DNA from 3 places in the Salipiger sp. ABN3_019 genome. Region 1 is predicted to be linked to each of the others. Evidence: riboswitches for the same ligand, from Rfam matches in the RefSeq annotation. Region 1 holds a riboswitch; each other region holds the start of a gene.
The links. A riboswitch is a leader RNA that binds a small molecule or an ion and turns the genes downstream of it on or off. The one in region 1 is predicted to bind cobalamin.
Positions count from the first base shown of each region.

Region 2: linked by a shared signal. The riboswitch ahead of ACXAD2_RS26840 (TonB-dependent receptor plug domain-containing protein) and the one ahead of nrdH (glutaredoxin-like protein NrdH) in region 1 are both predicted to bind cobalamin.
Region 3: linked by a shared signal. The riboswitch ahead of ACXAD2_RS04760 (DUF1636 family protein) and the one ahead of nrdH (glutaredoxin-like protein NrdH) in region 1 are both predicted to bind cobalamin.

Region 1 is NZ_JBSWTP010000010.1:778,752-786,205, reverse strand. Features, by position in the region: gene nrdF (class 1b ribonucleoside-diphosphate reductase subunit beta) at 1-13, opposite strand, end outside; gene nrdE (class 1b ribonucleoside-diphosphate reductase subunit alpha) at 126-2,249, opposite strand; gene nrdI (class Ib ribonucleoside-diphosphate reductase assembly flavoprotein NrdI) at 2,234-2,647, opposite strand; gene nrdH (glutaredoxin-like protein NrdH) at 2,667-2,888, opposite strand; cobalamin riboswitch at 2,986-3,186, opposite strand; gene ACXAD2_RS25665 (asparaginase) at 3,761-4,753, shown strand; gene ACXAD2_RS25660 (alkaline phosphatase D family protein) at 4,847-6,256, shown strand; gene katG (catalase/peroxidase HPI) at 6,508-7,454, shown strand, end outside.
Region 2 is NZ_JBSWTP010000010.1:1,022,014-1,029,467, reverse strand. Features, by position in the region: gene ACXAD2_RS26845 (ABC transporter substrate-binding protein) at 1-177, opposite strand, end outside; gene ACXAD2_RS26840 (TonB-dependent receptor plug domain-containing protein) at 177-2,009, opposite strand; cobalamin riboswitch at 2,122-2,327, opposite strand; gene ACXAD2_RS26835 (ABC transporter permease) at 2,415-3,743, opposite strand; gene ACXAD2_RS26830 (ABC transporter ATP-binding protein) at 3,740-4,420, opposite strand; gene ACXAD2_RS26825 (hypothetical protein) at 4,427-4,849, opposite strand; gene ACXAD2_RS26820 (alkaline phosphatase) at 4,921-6,387, opposite strand; gene ACXAD2_RS26815 (ROK family transcriptional regulator) at 6,700-7,454, opposite strand, start outside.
Region 3 is NZ_JBSWTP010000004.1:175,872-183,325, reverse strand. Features, by position in the region: gene ACXAD2_RS04785 (FecCD family ABC transporter permease) at 1-260, shown strand, start outside; partial or broken gene ACXAD2_RS04780 (ABC transporter ATP-binding protein) at 329-1,097, opposite strand; gene ACXAD2_RS04775 (FecCD family ABC transporter permease) at 1,094-2,134, opposite strand; gene ACXAD2_RS04770 (ABC transporter substrate-binding protein) at 2,131-3,144, opposite strand; cobalamin riboswitch at 3,314-3,509, opposite strand; gene cobO (cob(I)yrinic acid a,c-diamide adenosyltransferase) at 3,710-4,321, opposite strand; cobalamin riboswitch at 4,360-4,572, shown strand; gene ACXAD2_RS04760 (DUF1636 family protein) at 4,663-5,106, shown strand; gene cobW (cobalamin biosynthesis protein CobW) at 5,103-6,158, shown strand; gene cobN (cobaltochelatase subunit CobN) at 6,183-7,454, shown strand, end outside.

The DNA.
Region 1 (7,454 bases):
CACTGTCCTTCATCGGATCATCCCATTCGCGGGCCATCGGCCCTCTATCATCCAGAGCGCCCCGCGCCCCTTTCATCTTTCCAAAAATACTCCGGGGGTGCGGGGGCAGAGCCCCCGCGGCCGCCTCAGAGCGTGCAGGACACGCAGCCCTGCACCTCGGTGCCCTCCAGCGCGGTCTGGCGCAGGCGCACGTAGTAGATCGTCTTGACCCCCTTCTTCCACGCGTAGATCTGCGCGCGGTTGATGTCCCGCGTGGTCGCCTCGGCGGGGAAGAACAGCGTCAGCGACAGGCCCTGATCCACGTGTTCGGTGGCGGCGGCATAGGTGTCGATGAGCTTCTCCGGACCGATCTCATAGGCGTCGCGGTAATACTCGAGGTTCTCGTTGTTCATGAAGGCGGCCGGGTAGTAGACGCGACCGATCTTGCCTTCCTTGCGGATCTCGATCTTCGACACGATCGGGTGGATCGAGGAGGTCGAGTTGTTGATGTAGCTGATCGAGCCGGTGGGCGGAACCGCCTGCAGGTTGCGGTTGTACAGCCCGTGCTCCATCACGTCGGCCTTCAGCTGCTCCCAGTCGGCGCGCGAGGGCAGGGCGATGCCGTCGAACAGTTTGGCGACGGTCTCGCTCTGCGGCAGCCAGTCGCGGGTCACATATTTCTCGAAGAAGCTGCCGTTGGCGTATTTCGACTTCTCGAAACCCTTGAAGGTCATGCCCTTTTCCCGCGCCATGGCGCAGGAGGCGCGCAGCGCGTGATAGGCCACGGCGGCGAAATAGACCGAGGTGAACTCGACCCCCTCGTCCGAGCCGTAGTGCACATGCTCGCGGGCGAGGTAACCATGCAGGTTCATCTGGCCAAGGCCAATCGCGCGGCTCTCGTCGTTGCCGCGGCGGATCGAGGGCACGCTGTCGATCGCAGACATTTCCGACACGGCGGTCAGCGCGCGGATCGCGGTCTCGATCGAGGTGCCGAAGTTGGGGCCGTCCATCGTCTTGGCGATGTTCATCGAGCCGAGGTTGCACGAGATGTCGGTGCCCAGCTTCGAGTAGCTCAGGTCGTCGTTGAACTCCGACGCCTCGGCCACCTGCAGGATTTCCGAGCAGAGGTTCGACATGGTGATGCGCCCGTCCACCGGGTTCATCTCGTTCACCGTGTCCTCGAACATGATGTAGGGATATCCGCTCTCGAACTGGATCTCGGCCAGCGTCTGGAAGAAGGCGCGGGCGTTGATCTTGGTCTTGCGGATGCGCTTGTCCTCGACCATCTCCTCGTATTTCTCGGTGACCGAGATTTCCGAGAAGGGCACGCCATAGACCTTCTGCACGTCATGCGGCGAGAAGAGGTACATCGGCTCGTTGCGCTTGGCGAGCTCGAAGGTCACATCGGGGATCACCACGCCAAGGCTGAGGGTCTTGATGCGGATCTTCTCGTCGGCGTTTTCACGCTTGGTGTCGAGGAACTTCAGGATATCGGGGTGGTGCGCGTTCAGATAGACCGCGCCCGCGCCCTGACGGGCCCCAAGCTGGTTGGCGTAGGAGAAGCTGTCTTCGAGCAGCTTCATCACCGGGATGACGCCCGAGGATTGGTTCTCGATGCCTTTGATCGGCGCGCCGGCCTCGCGGATGTTTGTCAGCATCAGGGCGACGCCGCCGCCACGCTTCGACAGCTGCAGCGACGAGTTGATGGCGCGGCCGATGCTTTCCATGTTGTCTTCGATGCGCAGCAGGAAGCACGAGATCAGCTCACCCCGGCTCTTCTTGCCCGCGTTGAGGAAGGTCGGCGTGGCGGGCTGGAAGCGGCCCGACAGGATCTCTTCCATGAAGGACATCGCCAGCCCTTCGTCGCCGCGCGCCAGCGCCAGCGCCACCATCACCACACGGTCCTCGTAACGTTCGAGGAAGCGTTTCCCGTCGCGGGTCTTCAGCGTGTAGGAGGTGTAGTATTTGAACGCGCCGAGGAAGGTCGGGAAGCGGAACTTCTTGGCAAAGGCCGCGTCCCAGATCTTCTGCAGGAAGCTCTGCTCATACTGCGCGAGCACCTCGGCCTCGTAATAGCCCTCGTCGACGAGATAGCCCAGTTTCTCGGTCAGCGAGTGAAAGAACACCGTGTTCTGGTTCACGTGCTGCAGGAAATACTGCCGCGCGGCCATGCGGTCCGCCTCAAAGCGGATGTTGCCGGCCTCGTCATAGAGGTTCAGCATCGCGTTGAGCGCGTGGTAATCCAGCGTCTCGTTCAGGCGGTCAAGCATGGGGTCCCCCAGAAAGCGTCGAGCCCGTCGTTGACGCGGGCGAAATCCTTGGTCGTTCCCGCCAGCTCGAAGGAATAGAGCAGGGGGACATTGCATTTTTGCGCGATGACGCGGCCCGCAAGGGCGAAGGTCTCGCCGAAGTTGCGGTTGCCGCCAGCGATCACGCCGCGCAGCAGCGCGCGGCGGGACGGGTCATTGAGAAAGCGGATCACCTGTTTCGGCACCGCGCCCCGGCCCTCGCCATCGGCGTAGGTCGGGCAGATCAGCACGAAGGGGTCGGCGGTCTCGGGCGTCATCTCTTTCGGCGACACCGGGATGCGCAGCGCCGCCCGGCCAAGGCCAGAGATGAAGCGCGCGGTGTTGCCGCTGGCAGAAGAAAAATAGACGAGCCCGGACATGGCCGATCCCCTCGAATGATCAGGAGGCGATGCGTGCGATCAGGTCGGGGCGGAAGCCCGACCAGTGGTCCTCGCCCGAGGTGACCACGGGCGCCTGGCGATAGCCCATCTCGGTGACGCGGGCCATGGCGTCGGCGTCCTCGGTCAGGTCGATCACGTTGTAATCGATGCCCTTGGCGTCCAGCGCGCGGGTGGTTGCGGTGCACTGCACGCAGGCCGGTTTCGAGTAGACGGTGATCATGCTCTTGCGTCCTAAGCTGTGAAGGGGAGGGCGCACCGCCGGACAGGACTTTTGCCTGCCGCCGTTTGATCACGCCCCGAACCCTCCGTTCGTGGTAAATTCTATCCGGCTTCCGGCAGGTCTCCTGGCTTTGCGGGTCGTGGTTCCGGCCGCGCCTTCCCGGGATATCCCAGTGGCTCTCAGGGCCTTCACTCGCCGCTTACAGTTGCGAGGGCAGCACCGGAATCAGACCGGTTTCCCTCTTAGCGCCGCGCCGGGCCGTCACCCGACTCGATGAACCGAAAGCAACTACATGTAGATCAGTTCACCAATAGGCCGTCAACATACAGTTAGCGGTGGGCGGATCGGAAATCGCAAGATGATGTGGAATGAGGCAGATGAGACACGCGGCGCAGGTGGTGCCTCGGAATGCCTGCGGTCCAGAGACCACATCCGCCACCGCAGCGCCAGACGCCGCAATCCGAGCCCGCCCTTGCATCATTGAGGGGTGGACTGCTGCGACCAACGCAGATCGCTGAAACTGGAGCGGATTTGCCGCGTTCTCGCTGCCATGCGCACAGAGCAGGGCAGGCTTGCAGCTTTTGCGATTGTGAGCAATTGGAACAGTTAGTACATTCTGCTCACAGACGCGGAAACGCGTTACGGGATTTCCCGGGGCTTACTCCTCCTCCCTCAAGCCCCGGAAATCGGCGGCGACCCTTCTCCTCCTCCCTTGGGTCGCCGCCTCCCCCCGTATCTTCCCAAAACGCTATCTTCCCTAAGGTTCCGAACCTCTGCATGGTCGATCCCGCGTGGGTGGCACTGCGCCGATCCTTCCGCGCAGTCGCCGCCGGGCCTCATGGTCCGCGCATCCCGTGCCATAGGAGTTTCGCATGCCCCATATCGTTCTCGTCGCGACCGGAGGCACCATCGCCTCTTTTGCCCAGACCGAAGGGGGCCCCGTGACCGCCGGGCTCACCGGCGACGCGCTGCTGAAAAACCTGCATGCGCCCTTGCCGGGCATCGACGTTACCGTCGACAACCTTCCCGCGGCGGGCAGCAACGCGCTGACACTCGAGACGGTCCATAGTATCTGCCGCCATATCGACGCGCGGCTTGCCGAGCCGGGTGTCGATGGGGTGGTCGTCACCCATGGCACCGACACGATGGAAGAAAGCGCCTTCCTCGCCCGCCTGCTGGTCAAATCCGACAAGCCTGTGGTCTTCACCGGGGCGCAGCGCCACGCGGGCCAGCCCGACACCGACGGGCCGCGCAACATGCGCGACGCGCTGCTCACCGCCGCCACGCCCGACCTGACCGGCGTTGGCGCGGTGATCGTCTTCGAGGGCGACATCCACGGCGCGCGCTACGTCAGCAAGGTGCACAGCTCGCGCGTCGACACATTCCGCTCGAACGGCCACGGCAAGCTGGGCGAGATCGACGAGGGCGAGGTGCATCTCTACTCCCGCCCGGCACGCCCGCGGTTTGTCATCGACACGCCCGCGCTTGATCCTGATGTCGAGCTGGTGGCGCTGGGGCTCGGCAGCACGCCGCGCTATCTGCAGTGGGCCGGGGCCAATGGCGCCAGCGGCGCGGTGATCGAGGCCTTTGGCCGCGGCAATGCGCCCAAGGGCTTTGCGGATGCCACGCGCGATCTGGTGGCGGCGGGCATCCCGGTGATCCTCGCCTCGCGCTGCCCCGAGGGACGCACCCGCGCCATCTATGGCTCCGACAGCGGCGGCGTCACAATGGTGGAGGCGGGCGCACTGCTCGCCGGGGACCTAAGCGCTGCCAAGGCCCGTCTGCTGCTCGCTGCGCTGCTGCCGACCCTGCCCACAGGTGCCGGGCGTATGGCGGCGATCGCCGAGGCCATCGCCAAGGTCTGACAGACCTTCCCGCGCGATTTTCCGCGCGGACACGGGCATTTCCGCGGCGGATGCCTATCTCTAGCGAAGGCAAGACACAGCAGGACCCCGCAGATGAGCAGTTTCCCCGATCGGATCGGCCCGATCCTCTATTTCCGTGCCGCTAAGGCAGATGCGCTGCGCGTCGCCGCGCTTGTGGTGCGCCCCGAGGGCGAGACGCCCGGCGAGATGCTGGCGGGCGGCATGGGTGTCGCCCCGCTGCCTCTGGCCGCCTGCGAGGGCCGCCAGCTTTGGCGCTATGATCTGACGCTGCCACAGGACGCGCCGCACTACAGTTTCGAGGGCTCCGAGCGCTGGGTGCAGGCCGATCTCTCCGGTGATCTGCGCATCGCGTTCGTCTCCTGCAACGGCGAAGAGCATGGCGACCTTGGCCGCGACGCCGAAGAGCGCAACGCCATGTGGCAGCGCCTGCTTGGCCAGCACCGGGACAGCGCCTTTGGCCTTATGCTCATGGGCGGCGACCAAATCTATGCCGACGAGGCGACCCATGGCCATCCGCTCAGCGACGACTGGCCGGACGAAATTCCCGAAACCCCCACGCCCGCGCAGCTTGCCGATCTCGAACGCCACCTGCGCGCCCGCTTCTACGAGCGCTACCTCAGCACCTTCTCGGCCCCCGGATTTTCCGAGGTCTCCGCCGAAGTGCCCGCGCTTTGCGTCTGGGACGATCATGACATCTGCGACGGCTGGGGCTCGCTGCACCGCGACGCCACCCGCTCGGCGGTGGGGCAGCTGCTGTTCCGCGTCGCGCGCGAGACCTATCTTTTGTTCCAGCATGCGGCGCGCGAAGAGGATGTGCCGCAGCTTTTCCTCGACCCTGAGGGGCGCAGCCTGTCATGGCGGCACGAGCTGCCCGGCCTGACGCTCTTTGGCCCTGATCTACGATCCGAGCGGGAGCGCCGGCAAGTCATGGGCGCGCCGGGCTGGCAGGGCGTCACCCAGACCGAAGGCGGCCCGCATACGTTCCTCGTCTCCTCCGTGCCGCTGCTCGGCCCGCGCCTGTCGCTGATCGAGGGGCTGATGATGGCGATCCCGAAGATGCAGAAATACGAGGATGATCTGCGCGACCAATGGCAGAGCCGCGCGCATCGCGACGAATGGCGGCGGATGCTGAGCGAAGTGCTGCGGATGCGCCGCGCCGGGCCGGTCACCGTGCTGTCGGGCGAGATCCACCTCGCCACCCGCGCCGAGATGGGCGCGGGCGAGCATCTCATCCACCAGCTGGTCGCTTCGGGCATTTCGCACCGCGCGCCGCCGCGCGCCTATGCGCTGGGGCTGGGCACGCTGGCGGGGCTGGGCGAGGCACCGCTGCCCGAGCATCCGATCCGCATCCGCCCGTTGCCGGGCCAAAGCACGCGCTACGCGGCAGCGCGCAACTACCTGCGGCTGGAGCGCCGCAGCGGCCAGTGGCGCGCGATCTGGGAGCTGGAGGACAGCGGCCCGACCCCGGCCATGGCGCTGTGATGGCGCCTTCGCGTAACCGGCTCGTGACATAAATGCAGCATGTGAAACTCATAATTTAGCCCGAGGCAGAATGACGCATGCGCAACGTCAGGTGGTACGAATCACCTGACCCGTCCGGCCCGTCTGGTTAGACTGACCGTGCAGGAGGGAAGACGGCGTCGAGCCGGGCAGGGTCCGCCAAAGACCCGCGCCAGCGCCCCACGCCCTGCCTTCGTCCCGCGCAAGGATGACCATCCTATGGGAGAATTGACATGGACGGAAACGACATCAGCACCGCAGGCAAATGCCCGGTGATGCATGGCGGCCTGACCGAGCGGGGCCAGTCGGTCACCAGCTGGTGGCCCAAGAGCCTCAACCTCGACATCCTCAGCCAGCACGATCTGAAGACCAACCCGATGGGGCCGGACTTCGACTATCAAGAAGAGCTGAAATCGCTCGACGTCGAGGCGCTGAAGGATGACCTCCGTCAGCTGATGAAGGACAGCCAAGCGTGGTGGCCCGCCGATTGGGGATCCTACGTCGGCATGTTCGCCCGCGTCGCGTGGCACGCGGCGGGCTCTTACCGTCTCGCCGACGGGCGCGGTGGTGGCGGCACCGGCAACCAGCGCTTTGCACCGCTGAACTCCTGGCCGGACAACGTCAACACCGACAAGGGCCGCCGCCTGCTCTGGCCGATCAAAAAGAAATACGGAAACAAGGTCAGCTGGGCTGACCTGATGATCCTCTCGGGCACCATCGCCTATGAGGTCGCGGGGCTGAAAACCTTTGGCTTCGCCTTCGGCCGCGAGGACATCTGGCACCCCGAGAAAGACGTCTACTGGGGCGCCGAGAAGGAATGGCTCGCCGCCTCCGACAGCCGCTATGACGACGTGTCGAACCCCGCGACCATGGAGAACCCGCTGGCCGCCGTGCAGATGGGCCTGATCTATGTGAACCCCGAGGGGGTGAACGGCCAGCCCGATCCGCAGAAGACCGCCGAGCAGGTCCGCGAGACCTTCAAGCGCATGGCGATGGATGACGAGGAAACCGCCGCGCTCACCGCAGGCGGGCACACCATCGGCAAATGCCACGGCAACGGGCTCGCCGAGGACCTCAGCGCCGATCCCGAAGCCGCCGAGCCCGAGTATCAGGGCATCGGCTGGATGAACACCAAGGGCCGCAGCATTGGCCGCGATCAGGTGGTCTCGGGCATCGAGGG
Region 2 (7,454 bases), 240 kb from region 1:
GCTGTGCGGGTCGCTTGCCAGATCGGAGACAGAGACCAACTGACCCGGCGCGGCCAGCAGCATCGCCAGTTGGTCGGTGCAAAGGTTCATGGAGACGACGCGCGCCGGTGCCTCGCCCGCCGCGCCCGCGAGCGGAGCGGTGGCCAGGGCAAGGCAGAGCAGCGCGCGCCGCAGCATCAGAAGCTGCCCCGGACGCCGAAATAAGCGGCGCGGTCCGAGGTGCCATAGCCTGTCACGGTCTGATAGTCCTCGTCGAAGAGGTTCTCGACCCGCAGGTAAAGCTCGGCATTGCCGCTCAGCGCGTAGCGGAAATTCACATCGGCGACGGTGTAGTCGGGCAGGGAGTTGTTGGTGTCCTCCACCCCGGCGACGTGCCGCACGCGGAAGGCGCCGCTGAAGTCATCGGTGAACGCCGCATCAAGCGTCAGCGCAAGATCATGCAGCGGCACGCGGGTGAGACGGTCGCCGGTCTCGGCGTCTTCGGTGTCGGTCCATGTGTAGGCTGCCGCCAGCCCAAGCCTGTCGGTGATCTGCGTTTCCCCGGACAGCTCGACACCCTGCATCCAGCTTGTCCCTTCGACCTGCGAGTACGCCCAAGTGTCGTAGTTGTACTCGATGAGGTCGGTGATCTCGGTGCGGAAGAGTGTCGCCGTGATCTTGCCGCCGTCAAAGCGCTTCTCGGCGCCAAGCTCGTAGCTGAGCGAGGTCTCGGGCTCGAGATCGGGATTGCCGGCATAGGCGTTGTAGCGCTCGTAGAGCGAAGGCGCGCGGAAGCCGGTGCCGACGCTGGCGCGCAGGGTGACATCATCGCTGGGCAGATAGGCCAGCGAGACGCGGCCGGTGGTCTTGCCGCCGAAATCCGAGTGATCGTCGTGGCGCAGGGCGGTCACCAGTTCGATCTGGTCCGACAGGTGCCAATTTGCCTGGGCCCAGATGCCATAGGTGTCCTGATCGCCCTCGTCGCCGTCATTCTCATACTGCTCGCGGGTGGCATCGGCGCCAAAGGTCAGCGTGGTGGCCGAAAGCTCTGCCTGTCCCTGATAGCCGAGGGTCCAGCGCTGGCCATAGAACGGGTAGTCGTAGCCGTTGCTCGACGTCGAACGGTCGTTCTCGAAATACTGGAGCGAGAGTTCGTGGCTCAGCGCGCCCGCGTCGATGCGGGCAAAGCCGCGCAGACCGTATTGCTCGCTCTTGGAGACCTCGTCATGGGTGCCATCGGCAAGGACAGGGTAGCTTTCGTCGTATTCGGTTTCGGTCTTCTGCCAGAAGCCGGATGCGCCCAGACTGACCGTATCGGTCAGCGCGTAATCGCCCGAGAAGCTGAGCCGTGTGGACTCGTGGCCGTCTGCCTCGTCATTGCCATCGTCCTCGTCGGCGGCAGAGAAGCCATCGGTCTCGACCCGGCTCAGGGTGGTGGCAAAGCTGCCGCGCTCGCCCAGATAGCCGAGGTTATAGCTCAGCTTGCGGGTGTTGTAGCTGCCGTATTCGGCGGCGACGTTCTGGCTGAGGCCGGGCTCCGTCGGGCGCGCTGTGGTGATGTTGATCACACCGGCGATGGCCTCGGACCCGTAGAGCGCCGACTGCGAGCCTTTCAGCACCTCGATCCGGCTGACGTCTGCGGTGGTCAGCGCGCCGAAGTCGTATTCGATCTGCGTGCCCGACGGATCGTTGACGTTGATCCCGTCGATGTAGACGCCGATGTACTGGCCGCTGGCACCGCGGATGCGCAGGGTGGTGTTGGTGCCGATGCCGCCGTTGGTGGTCACGCTGATGCCCGGAAGGCTGGCAAGATAGTCGGCGACACGAGTCTCGCCGGTCTTTTCCAGATCTTCCTTGGTCACAACCTCAACCGTCGCGCCGCTGCGCTCGATCTCGGTGCTCTCGCCGCGGTTGGCGCTGAGGGTGATGGTGCCGAGGTCATAGCCCTCCTGCGCGTAGGCCGCGCCGGACAGGCTGGCTGCCGCTAGGGCAGTTGCGGCGCGCAGGCCGAACAAAATGGGTCGCTTCATTGTCCCTTCTTCCTTTTTATGTGTCGTAAGAAGGGACTTCTCCTTCCGCAGACGGTTAGCGTCATGCCACCTCTACGGAAGGTCCGTCGCCCGCAGCGCTCCCCGCGCCGGGACTGGGTGATCGGCTTCGGCAGGTCTCCTGACTCGCGGGTCACAGCTTCGCCGGGTCTTCCCGCCCCCGAAGGGAGCAGTGACATGGTCCGGCATCGCTCTCCGCTTACAGTTGCGGGGGCAGTTGCGGAGTTGGGCCAAGGCCCGCACCGCATTCCCTATTCACCGAGCGGCAGGCCGCCCGGAACCGAAGCAGGCACCGAATAGCGGCTAGTTCGCCGTCGCGCAACAATCACAAACGGTCAGAGGGCGCGAAGGGGGCGGCTTGGTGTCGCGCCTCTGGGGAGCATCAGCTTAGCTGCGCAGCCCGTCCACAACCGGCTGTCGCAGCACCATCGCGGCGGGCAGCAGCGACAGCAGCATGGTCACCGACACAAAGCCAGCAAGGAAATGCAGCTCGCCCCATCCCAGCGGGGCAGAGATGGCGATATCGGTGCGGGCGGTGACCACGCGCGACAAAAGCTCGGCCGCGCCCCAGCCGACCCCGAGCCCCAGCACCGCACCGCTCAGCAGCAGCGCCGCGCTGAACGCCCAGACCGTGGCAAAGACAAAGCGGCGCGGTGCACCAAGCGCGCGCAACAAGGCAATCTGGCGGCGGAACAGGCGGGTGAGGATGAAGAGGCCCAGCAGGACCGAGGCGGCGACCAGAACCTGTGTGACCAAGGCCATCAGCGACATCGCCTGCCGCACGTCGCCCATCACCCGGTAGAGGCCAGACAGCACCGCGCCGGGAAAGAAGGCCATGGTCTCGCCATCGCGGGTGAACTCCGAGCGCAGGGCATAATTGGCCCAAAGCTCGTCGGAGCGGATCACCACAGCAGGCGTGCCGGGGAAATATTCGGGATCGAAGGGCGGGCCGATCTGGGTGTCGCGATCCGGCGAATGACCATTCGCAAGACCATGGATTTCCCAGACGTATTCGACCGGGATGAGGATCGCCCGGTCCCATGGCGTGCCCGTGGGGGCCATGCGCCCGGTGACGGTGATGCCGCCGCCATGACCGTGCTCATCGCCATGCGCCTCGGTATCGGCGGCGTCGCCAACCCCATGCGCCGGAGTGAACTGCGCGCCGATCTCCAGCGGCACCAGCGCGCCGATCACCGCTTCTGCGTGATCCTGCCAGAGACTGCCCTCGATACGATCATCGCTCAGGTGGCGCAGGAATTCGGCGGTGGTGCCCACCACGGGGGCGTTGCCATAGCTGTCGCCGAAGGCCAGCGGCGCGGCGATGGCCACATGCTCGTGGGTCTCGATCTCGGCATAGGTGGCGCCCGAGATCAGCGCCATATCCGAAGGCTGCAGGAACACCGAGGCGAACAGCGCGGTCAGCTCGCTGCCCGGCGCGGCGACGATGAGGTCGAACTTGTCGGCGGCCCGCGCGGTGCCGTGACGCAGCCCGCGCTCCTGCGCGAGCAGCCCGACGCCCATGCCAACCGAAATGGCGATCAGCAGAACGAAAAGCGCGGCGCTGGTCCGGAACCGGCTGAGGAACCCGCGCAGCAGCGGCCAAGGTGCGTAGCCGCGCAGTACCAAAAGGCCAGTGAGCAGCGCAGGCGCCAGCAGCAGGATCAGCAGGCCGATGTCCTGCGCCAGCACCGGCAGGCTGTCCCAGAGCATCCTCATGCCGCCACCTCGTCCTGTGCGAGACGTCCGTCTGCGATGGTCAGCACCCGGTCCATCCGCGCCAGCAGCGCCGCATCGTGGCTGACGGCGATCAGCGTGGTGCCCTGCGTTCGGACCAGCCCAACCAGATCGTCGATCAGCCGGTCGGCATTGGGCCGGTCGAGGCTGGCAGTGGGCTCGTCGGCCAGCAGGACCGGCGCTTCGGCGGCCATGGCGCGGGCGATGGCGACGCGCTGGCGCTCACCCCCCGAGAAGCTGGTGACACGCCGGTCGGTGTCGGAAAGCCCGAGCGCGGCGAGGCGCTGGGCGGCGCGCTGGCGCAGGGCGGCACGCTCGGCGCGCGGGCGGAAGAGGGCGGTGAGTGCGGCATTGTCCAGAGCGCCAAGCTCCTCGAACAGCAGGAAGTCCTGAAAGATCATGCCGATGTTCCCGGCGCGAAAGCGCGCGCGGCGCTCGGGGCTCTGCGCAAGCAGGTCGGTCTCGCCCCAGCGCACGGAGCCGGTGGCGCGCTCGAGCAGCCCGGCGATGGCGTAAAGCAGCGTGGATTTGCCAGCGCCAGAGGCGCCGCGGATGCCGATCAGCGTGCCCGCCGGGGCGGAGAGGCTGGGCACATCCAGCAGAACACGGTCGCGGGGGCTGCGCACGGTCAGCCCGGAGATCTCGAGAGGGAGGGACATGGCAGCTCAGCCGTAGCTGGCGTCGGTGAGGCGCATCATGCTGAGAAAGCCGGTCTCTGGGTCTTTGTAAGCCCCGAGCTCCAGCACGCCGCTGGTGACGATTTTCACGTTGAAGGGCGTCACATCCACGATGCGCTTGGTGTAGACCGCGACGATGTCATTGGGCCATTCGGCCTCGGTCTCGCAGAAGGGGCAGACCGCCATGGGCATCTTGGTGAGCACGAAAAACCGGCTCTCGGCCTTCAGCGGCGGCGCCATGAAACCCTCGACCGTCAGGCGCTTTCCGGCGCTGGTCTTGGCGAGGTCAGAAAGGCCGCGGCCCTTGGCCTGATAGAGCTCGCGCACTTTCAGCGGGTCTTCGGCGGCAGCAGTGGTGGCAATGAAGGGTGTGGCGAGGGCGGAGGCGATGAGCCTGCGGCGGGTCAGCATTGGGGTACCTATCGGTCGGAACGGCAGCGGGGGCGGTCAGCGCCGCCCCCGCCCAGCATATCAGATCAGGGTCACTCGGCGGCGACGGCGTGGTTCATCACGTGGAAGATCACGTTCTGCTCGATGGTGCCGTCGAAGAGATGCGCCCAAGGGCCCTTGGCGTAGACGGCGACGTCTTCACCCGAGTGGCTTTCCGACGACTTGGGGATCAGCGCCTGCTGCACATAGTCGAGGTCGGTGGCCTCTTCTTGGGTCACATCGGGGCGCGAGCCGGCGTAGTCGTTGCCTTCCTGTACCAGCACCGAGCCGGCACCGTTGAGGTAGCCCACCACGGTGTAGGGCTTGCCATCGTCGGCCAGCACCAGCTCGTCCGAGTGCATCTCGCCGGTCTTGGCGACGTCGTAGCACAGGCCCTCGATCGGGGTGCCGCGACCGCAGTAGCCGTTGAAGGCGATCGAGTGCTCGTGGTCGGCGGTGACGATGATCAGCGTGTCGGCGTCATCGGTCAGCTCGTCGGCCATGGCCACGGCGTCGGCGAAGGCCATGCCGTCGATCATCGTGCGCTTGGCGTTGCCCGCGTGGTTGGCGTGGTCGACGCGGCCTGCTTCAATCTCGAGGTAATAGCCGTTGTCGTTCTTCGACAGATACTCGATCGCCGCCTTGGTCATGTCGGCCAGCGAGGGCTCGTCATCCTCGGCACGGTCGGCTTCATATTCCATGTGGCTGTCGTTGAACAGCGCGAGGATCGGGGTCTCGCCGTCGAGGTTGAGGCCGCTGAAGGTCTCGGTGTTCCAAGCGTATTGCGTGCCCTTGCCGGTGGCCTGCTCGATCAGGTTCACGCCATCGGGACGGCGGCCGTTGCCGCCCTCGTCGAGGGTCACATCCTCACCGGCGAAATAGCGGCGACCGCCGCCCATGGCGAGGTCGACGACACCGGCGTCCATCTGGTCGATCAGCTGGGCCGCGATGTCCTTCTGGGCGGTGCAGCCCTCGGGCACTTCGCCTTCCCAGTTGCGGTTGGCGGTCTTGGCGTAGACGCCCGCCGGGGTGGCGTGGGTGAGGCGCGCGGTGGAGATCACGCCAACCGATTTGTCCATGCCGGTGACGATCTCGGCAAAGGTGGTCAGTTCGTTGCCTGCCACGGTCGCGCAATCGTCGTGGATCGCGTCGCCGCCGAGGTTGATCAGGTTGAAGCGCTGCTTGACGCCGGTGTTCATCGCGCCCGCGGTGGGCGCTGAGTCCGGTGTCTGGGCGTTGATGTTGTAGGTCTTCACCAGCGCGCTGTGGAAGTCGGGCGTCTCATAGGGCAGCACGTGCTCTTCGCCCAGTTTGCCTTCTTGCTGACCGGCATAGAGGCGGGTGGCGTAGTTGGTGCCCACGCCGTTGCCGTCGGCAACCAGCAGGATGACGTTCTTGGCGCGGCCGGTGTTCACTTCGCGGTTGATGATCGCCTGAATGGCGTCCTGACCGGCGGTGAACCAGGCGTCATTGGCCTGCGGGAGATCCTGAGCGCTGGCGGTACCAGCGGCGAGGATCATGGCGAGAGAGGTGGTGGTGAAGATCGTTTTCACGACTGTGACGCTCCGAAGTTCGGGGGGCGGGGCCCATTGCACGATTGAGGGTGTCTCAGGCCTCAGACCGCATCTGCGTCACGGGTGTGTGATGATTGGATGAAAGAAATGTGAAACGGAGTTTGGCGACCGCCATTCGCATGGGGCCGCATGTCTGCTTTGCGCGCAATTTCAGTCAGCGCGGGGGCCTAAATGGGACCCGGCGCGCGTGATCGGGAATGCAAGGTAACGATATAACGTATCGGCATTCATGTCGAGAAGAGATCTCGAGCCATCGCCTTACTGAAAGAAATACTGCGCGTAGATCGGAGCGCAGCCTGCGCCGAGGGCGCGCGCGTTGGCGCCGACCTGCGCCGCTTCGGGGCGGGGGGGCAGCATGCCGCGGGTGTCGAGCCTTTCGAGCGCCTCGCGGGTGCGCGTCACCACCCGGTCGCGCACGTCGGCGGGCATGGCGCCGTCGATCAGCGCCACTTCGAAATCCATCACCGAGCCGATCGAGCGGATCGCATGCGCCAGCGCGTCGCCGGTGCGGTCCACCCAAGGGCCGATCTGCGCCTCGAAGGCGCGCCAGTCCTGCGGCTGTGTCCAGAGCGCCGTGGCATCAAGCCCGTCGGCGACGATCGCTGCCTCCAGAAGATAGAGCGAGGCGGCGTCGATCAGCGGCAGTTCACCGCCCTCGGGCGCAGGCACACGTAGCGAGCCGAAGGCACCTGCGTTGTTATGCGCGCCGACGGTGACGCTGGAATTGAGAACCACGCCGCCGCCGATGAAGGACCCGATAAAGAAATACGCGTAGTCGCCGAACTCGCGGCCCCGGCCAAAGACATGCTCGGCGCGGCAGGCGGCTGTGCCGTCGTTTTCGGTGAAGAGCGGCAGATCCGAGGTCTTGGCGATCTCTTCCTGCACGTTGATTTCCGCCCAGACGCTGAAATCCACCGGCGCGCCCAGCACCTCGGTCCAGCTCCAGATCTCCGAGGGCGCGGCGATGCCGATGCCGCAGAGACGCTCTCGTTGGTAGGCGCTCAACCCGTGCG
Region 3 (7,454 bases), on a different contig from region 1:
CGGCGGTCGGGCTCTCTTCGGTCGGCACGGCCGCAACCGGCCCGATCGCCTTTGTCGCCCTCGCCGCGCCGCAGCTCGCACGGCGCCTGACCGGAGCACCGGAGGTGCCATTGTTGAGCGCCGCACTGACCGGAGCGGCGCTACTCATGGCGGCGGATTTGGCAAGCCAGGCCGCGCCCTTCGGGGTGACCATGCCTGTCGGGCTGATGACCGGCTTTCTCGGGGGGCTCTATCTTCTCTTGGTGCTGCTCCGCCGGTGACGCGGGCGATCTCGGCGTAGGGCGGCCAGATGGCCAGGCAGGCGAGCCACAGGGCGGCTGCTTTCATGTCAGTCCTCAAGTGTCTGGAATCGGAAGAGCGTCGTGTCGTCAGCCGGATCGTGCAGCGCGGTGGCATGCACCCGGAAAACATGGGCGAGCCGCTGCGGCGTCAGCACCTCGCGCGGGGGACCGCAGGCGACCAGCCGACCGGCCTCCATCACTCCTAGCCGGTCACAGGCCATGGACTGGTTGAGGTCATGCAGCGCCATCACCACAGTCACGGGCAACCGGCTGACCAGGCGCAGAAGTGACAGCTGGTGGTGAATGTCGAGATGGTTCGTGGGCTCGTCGAGGATCAGCAGCCGCGGCCTCTGGGCAAGAGCACGGGCGATCTGTACCCGCTGCCGCTCGCCGCCCGAAAGCGTGGACCAACTGCGCTTTGCCATCTGCTCCATGGCGACGCCGCGCAGCGCCTCGGTGACGATCTGGCGGTCCTGCGCGCCGAAGGGCGACAGCGCCGACAGCCACGGCGTGCGGCCCAGCTCCACCACATCCCGCACGCAGAGCGCCTCGGACGTGTCGGCGAATTGCTCGACGAAGGCGATGCTCCGGGCGATCTCGCGCCGCGTCAGAATCCGCCAGCGGGCGCTGATCGAGGGCGACCGTGCCGCGCGGCCTTGGTGCGAGCCCGGCAAGCAGCCGCAGCAGCGTGGATTTGCCCGAGCCATTGGGGCCGATGAGACCAAAGGTCTCGCCCGGCGCGATATCAATCGTCACCCCGTCGACGATGGGTCTTCCGCGGGCACTCCAGCCCAGCCCCTGTGCATGCAACCTCATGCCCGCCTCCGGTTTCGGATCAGGATGAGGGCAAAGCCCGGCGCGCCGACAAGGGCGGTGACCACGCCGATCGGCACCACCTGCCCGGCAATGAGCACGCGCGAGACGACATCCGCCGCGATGAGAAACACCGCACCCGCAAGCGCCGAGGCCGGGATCAACCGGTGGTGACGCGGACCGACGATGAAGCGCATAGCATGCGGGATGACCAGCCCGACAAAGCCGATGGATCCGACGAGGCTGACCATGATGGCGGTCATCAGCGTGGTCGCCCCGATCAGCACAATCTGCACGCGGCGCACCGGCACGCCAAGCGCAGCGGCGGCGGCGGCGCCAAAGGCAAAGGCGTCCAAGGCGCGGGCAAACCAGACGCAGGCGGCAAGGCCCAGCCCGGCGGCGGGCAGCGCCAGCCAGACATCCGGCCAGCGCACCCCCGACAGGTTACCGAGCAGCCAGTACATGATCCCGCGCGCCTGTTCGGCATTGGCCGACTTGGTGATCAGAAAAGACGTCAGCGCATTGAACAGCTGCGATCCGGCAATCCCGGCCAGCACCAGCTGCGCCGAGCCGCCCCCCGCCGCCCGGGCCAGCACGACAACCAGAACGAAGGACAGCGATGCCCCGGCAAAGGCGCCCGCCGACATGCCGATCGCGCCACCGCCGAGCCCAAGGATGGTGACGGCCACCGCCCCGGTTCCCGCCCCTGCCGAGACCCCGAGCAGGTAGGGATCGGCCAACGCATTGCGCACCAGCGCTTGCAGAATTACGCCCGACAGCGCCAGCCCCGCACCGCAGCCCGCGGCAACCAGACTTCGCGGCAGCCGGTAGGACCAGATGATGCCGGCGTCGATCGGATCAATCTCGTGGCCTGCGCCCCATAGGTGGTTGGCAAAGACCTCTGCCACCATCGACAAAGGCAGCGGCGTCTCTCCCAGCACGGTCCCGGCGACAACCGCCAGCACCAAAGCGGCGATGCCGGCAGGTGCCCACAGGAGCAGGGGCCGCGCGACCCCCGCCGGCATCGTCAGATCGGTCATTCGAGGTCGAAACCGCTCAGCGCATCCGCCAGCGTCTCAAGCGCGCCGACATTGCGGATCGAAGGGTCCATACCATGCGCGTCGAGGATCACGATCCGACCGTTCTTCACCGCATCCATCTGGCTCGCGACGGGATCGGTGCGCAGGAACTCCAGCTTCTTCTCGATATCGTCGGCGGGGAAGCGGCGGCGGTCCATCCGGGCGGCGACGATCACCGTCGGGTTGGCACGGGCGATGGTTTCCCAGCTGACGGTGGGCCATTCCTCGTTGCTGTCGACGACGTTCTCTAGCCCGAGCGCCTGCATCATATAGGCGGGCGCGCCGCCCTGACCGGCGACATAGGGGTCGATGTCCATCTCCGCCGAGGAGAACCAGAACACCGCAGACGCATCCTCTGGCAGATCGAGGCTTTCGGCTTTCTCGATGGCCGCCGCTTCGCGCGACTTCAGATCAGTGACCAGCGCGTTGCCGCTCTCTGCGACGTCAAAGATCTGCGACAGCTCGGTGATGCCCCGATAGACGCTGTTCATCGAGTAGAGCTCGAGCCGCGTGCCATCGACACCGACCGAATTGTCCTTGCCGACGCAATCGGCGGGCAGCGTGTAGGTCGGGATGCCAAGATCGTGGAACTGCTCGCGCGTGGCGACGATGCCCTGCGGGCCGATGTGCCATTCGTATTGTTCGACGACGAGCCCGGGCTTCTTGGCGACGACGCTTTCGAAGCTCGGGTCATTGTCCGCCAGCCGCTCGATCCCGGCGTTCAGCGTTTCGAACTCGGGCAGCACCTTGGTGAACCAGACCGAGGTGCCGGTCACCTTCTCGCCGAGGCCCAGCGAGTAGAGTATCTCGGTCGCGGCCTGGCCGACCGTCACGGCGCTTTCGGGCGCGGCGTCGATGGTCAGCGCGACGCCGCAGTTTTCCAGCGTCAGCGGATAGGATGTTTGAGCATTTGCCGCCAGCGGCAGCAGGGCGACCCCGAGGGCTGCCGCAATCAAGGGTGCGCGATACATGAAGTGTCTCCAGAAGGGTGGCCGACCGAAGACAGGGAGGGGAACGCCGCGCACACGGCTGGCGGGGCGACGGAAGATTGGCTTCCCCCGCGCAAGCTGGCAATGGCCGGTGCCCCTGGGCACCGATAGACGAATTTCATAGGCACCTCCCCGGACATCCCCGTCCGGGCCGCGTTGCGTTGCGTCGGCAGGTCTCCTGACTGGCGGGTCGTTGCACCGAGCGGCCTTCCCATGGCTCTGGGCCACAGTGGCTGTGTCGCTTGGTGCTCGCCGCCTACAGTTGCGGGGGCAGTTCCGGTTCACCGTTTGGCGCGGTGGCGGATTCCCTTTTGATTCCTTTCGGAAACCGACGAAGGTTCTTTAGCGGCTCACGATCCGCTCTGGCAACTGCCTTTCGCCGCGCATCGCCGGGCGGGCGGCGCTCTGCGGCAGAGCAGAGCCGCACCCGCGGATGCGAGTCGCGCGGCAAAGCAAACGTCTGCGGCCCGTCGGCCAGACGCGGGCACAGCGCTCAGACAGGGTGTGATCAGGTGCCGGCGCGCGCCATCATACGCACCGCCAGAGCTCAGAATTCCACGCCCTTCTGCGCCTTGACGCCCTCTTTGAACGGATGCTTGAGGAGGCTCATTTCGGTGACCAGATCGGCGGCCTCAATCAGCTCGGGTTTGGCATTGCGTCCGGTCAGGCAGACATGGGTCATGGGCGGCTTGTGGGTCTGCAGAAAGTCCACAACCTCGTCGATGTCGAGATAGTCGTAGCGCAGGGCGATGTTGATCTCGTCCAGCAGCACGAATTGCACCTCGGGGTCGAGAATTTGTTTCTTGGCGATCTCCCAGCCGTTGCGGGCGGCGGCGATGTCGCGCTGGCGATCTTGGGTGTCCCAGGTAAAGCCCTCGCCCGAGACGAAGAAGCGGCACTCCTGCGCAAAGCGATTGCGCAGAAACTCGGCTTCTCCGGTCACCCAAGTGCCCTTGATGAACTGCACCACGGCGCAGGGCATACCATGCGCAATACAGCGCATGATCATCCCGAAGCCCGAGGAAGATTTGCCCTTGCCCGCCCCGGTATGGACGATGATCAGGCCCTTTTCTTCGGTTTTCGTCGCCATCATCCGCGTGCGTGCGGCTTTGATGCGCTTCATCTTTTCGTTGTGGCGTGTGTCGAGGTCATCGCTCATTGCAACGCTCCGTCGCTTGACAAGGGTCGGTTTTGGAGCGCATCTGGCATCACGCTGGTGCCCGTGTAAACGGGTGAAAAGGGAATGCGATGGCCTCGTGAGAGGCCCAAAGCAGCCGCCCCCGCGACCGTGAACGGAAAAGGGCGCTCAACTTGCCACTGGCCGCAACAGGCTGGGAAGGCAGAGCGTCCGCTGGGCTTATGTCCTTGAATTCCGTGAGCCGGGAGACCTGCCAGCCTGACTGATGAGACCGGACGGGGTGTGCCGGTGTCGGGGTGTACCCTTTTGCCGGGACTCATTCCGCCGATACCTCCGTGCGCACTGCCGATAGGGCGAGGCGAATGAATAACTGCGCGCACACGCTAAGAGTGACCGAACGAACCGAGGCCGACAGCGAGCTGTTGGTCTGCGTGAAATGCCGACCTAAGGCAAACAGCAAAACGCCCGGCGACAACGACGGGCTGCGCCCGGGGCGCCGGCTCTACGACGCGCTGCTGGCGGCGGGTGCGCCCGAGGGCGTGCGTCTGCGCGCCGTGGAATGCCTGCAGAACTGCGACGCGGGCTGTACCGCGGCGCTGCGCGGCGGTGCCGGCAAATGGACCTATGTCTACGGCAATCTCGAAAGCGCGCTGGCCGGGGTGCTTCTTGAAGGCGCGCGCGCCTATCACGCGGCGCCGGACGGGCTGATCCCATGGCGGCAGCGGCCTGACCATTTCAAACGCAACTGCGTGGCGCGCATCCCGCCTGCCGAATTCCCCGATCCGCTTGAGGAGACCGACACATGAGCGATCTTTCGAAACTGCCTGTCACCGTCATCACCGGCTTTCTCGGCGCGGGCAAGACCACGCTGATCTCGGCGCTGATGCAGAACCCCGGCGGGCGGCGGCTGGCCGTGGTGGTCAACGAGTTCGGTGACGTCGGCGTCGATGGTGAGATCCTCAAGGGCTGCGCCATCCCCGACTGCCCGGCCGAGAATATCCTTGAGCTGTCGAACGGCTGCATCTGCTGCACCGTGGCCGATGACTTCATTCCCACCATCGAGGCGCTGATGGCGCTCGAGCCGCGCCCCGACCACATTCTGATCGAGACCTCGGGTCTGGCGCTGCCGAAACCTTTGCTGAAGGCCTTCGACTGGCCCGACATCCGCTCGCGCATCACCGTCGACGGGGTGATCGCACTGGCCGATGCCGAGGCGGTGGCGGCGGGGCGGTTCGCGCCCGATGTGGCGCGGGTCGATGCGCAGCGCGCTGCCGACGACAGCCTCGACCACGAGACCCCGCTGTCGGAGGTCTTTGAGGATCAGATCGCCTGCGCCGACCTCGTGCTGCTGACCAAGCCCGACCTTGCCGGGCCGGAGGGCGTCGCCAAGGCGCGGGAGGTGATCGCCGCCGAAGCGCCGCGCCCGATCCCGGTGATCGAGGTGGCCGAAGGCGTGGTCGATCCGCGCGTCATCCTCGGTCTTGAGGCGGCGGCCGAGGACGATATGGCAGCCCGTCCCAGTCACCACGACACGCCGCATGATCACGACCATGACGACTTTGAGTTGATCGTCGTGGACCTTCCTGAGCTGGCCGATCCCGCCGCGCTGGTGGGCGCGATCGAGGGGTTGGCGCGGGATCACAACATCTTGCGCGTGAAGGGCTATGCTGCCGTCGCAGGCAAGCCGATGCGGCTGCTGATGCAGGCGGTGGGCGCGCGGGTGCGCCACCAGTTTGACCGTCCGTGGCAGCCGGGCGAGGCGCGGCAGGGCAAGCTGGTGGTCATCGCAGAACATGACGACATCCGCCGCGAGGTGATCGAGGCCGCGCTGGGGACGGCCCGCCAGCCCGCCGAATAGACCGCATAGACCCTGGGGCCCGCCATGCATGTCATCTTCCGCGAGAGCCATGGGCTCGAGGAAAGCGCCACGCCGACCGATCTGGGCCAAAGCCCGGCGGAGCTGGTGGTGCTGTCCTTCTCCGACAGCGATCTCGGGGCTTTTGCGGCGGCGTGGCATCGCGCCGAGGGTGGCCTGCCGAGCCTGCGACTGGCCAATCTCGCGGCGCTGCAGCACCCGCTGTCGGTCGACACCTATGTGGACCGCACCCTTGAAGGGGCGACGGGCATCCTGATCCGGCTGATCGGCGGCAGGTCCTACTGGTCCTACGGGCTGGCTCAGGTGCAGGCGCTGGCGCAGCGCCGCGGCATCGCGTTGGCGGTGCTGCCGGCGGACGGGCGCGAGGATACGCAACTCGATGCGATCTCCAACCTGCCGATCTCGACCCTGCGGCGACTGGCGCAGCTCTGCGACATGGGCGGGACGGCGGCGGCGCATGGCGCGCTGGCGCAGCTGGCGCTGGCGGCGGGGCTCTCTGCCGGACCGGTGCCGGGCGCGCGGGCGCTGCCGGATTGGGGGCTCTGGACGCCCGAGGCTGGCGTGCTGGCGCTGGCAGATGCGAGGGGCGCTGCCCCTCGCGCTCCTCGGAGTAGTGCTGGAAAGATGAAGGGCAGCCGGGTGCTGCTGGTGTTCTACCGCGCCTATCTGGTCGCGGCGGACATCGCTCCGGTCGAAGCGCTTTTCGCCGCCTTCCGCGCTGAAGGCGCCGAGGTGGTCGGGCTCTTTGCACTGTCGCTGAAGGCACAGGGGCTCGCCGGGGACATGCGCGCGGCGGTGCAGGCGCTGGCGCCCGACGCCATCGTCAACCTCACCGCGTTCTCGGGGCGAGGATCCGAGGGCGGATCGGTCCTCGACGTCGCCGGGGTGCCGGTGTTTCAGGCGGCGCTGGCCACGTCGACCGGCGCGGCATGGGACGCGGCGGAGCGCGGCCTTTCGCCTGCCGATCTTGCGATGCACGTTGTGCTGCCCGAAGTGGACGGTCGGCTGAGCGGCGGGGTGATCTCCTTCAAAGAGCCCGGCCCGCGCGATCCCGCGCTGCAGTTTTCGCGTATGCTGCACCGCCCGCATGACGGCCGCATCGCTGCGCTGGTGGCGCGGGTTGCGAGTTGGCTGAAGTTGGCCAGGGTGTCGGCGCCGGAGCGGCGGGTGGCGCTGGTGCTCTCGACCTATCCCGGCAAGGACTGGCAGATGGGGCATGCGGTGGGGCTCGACGCGCCCGCCTCGGCGCGCGCGATCCTGAGTGACCTGCAGGCGGCG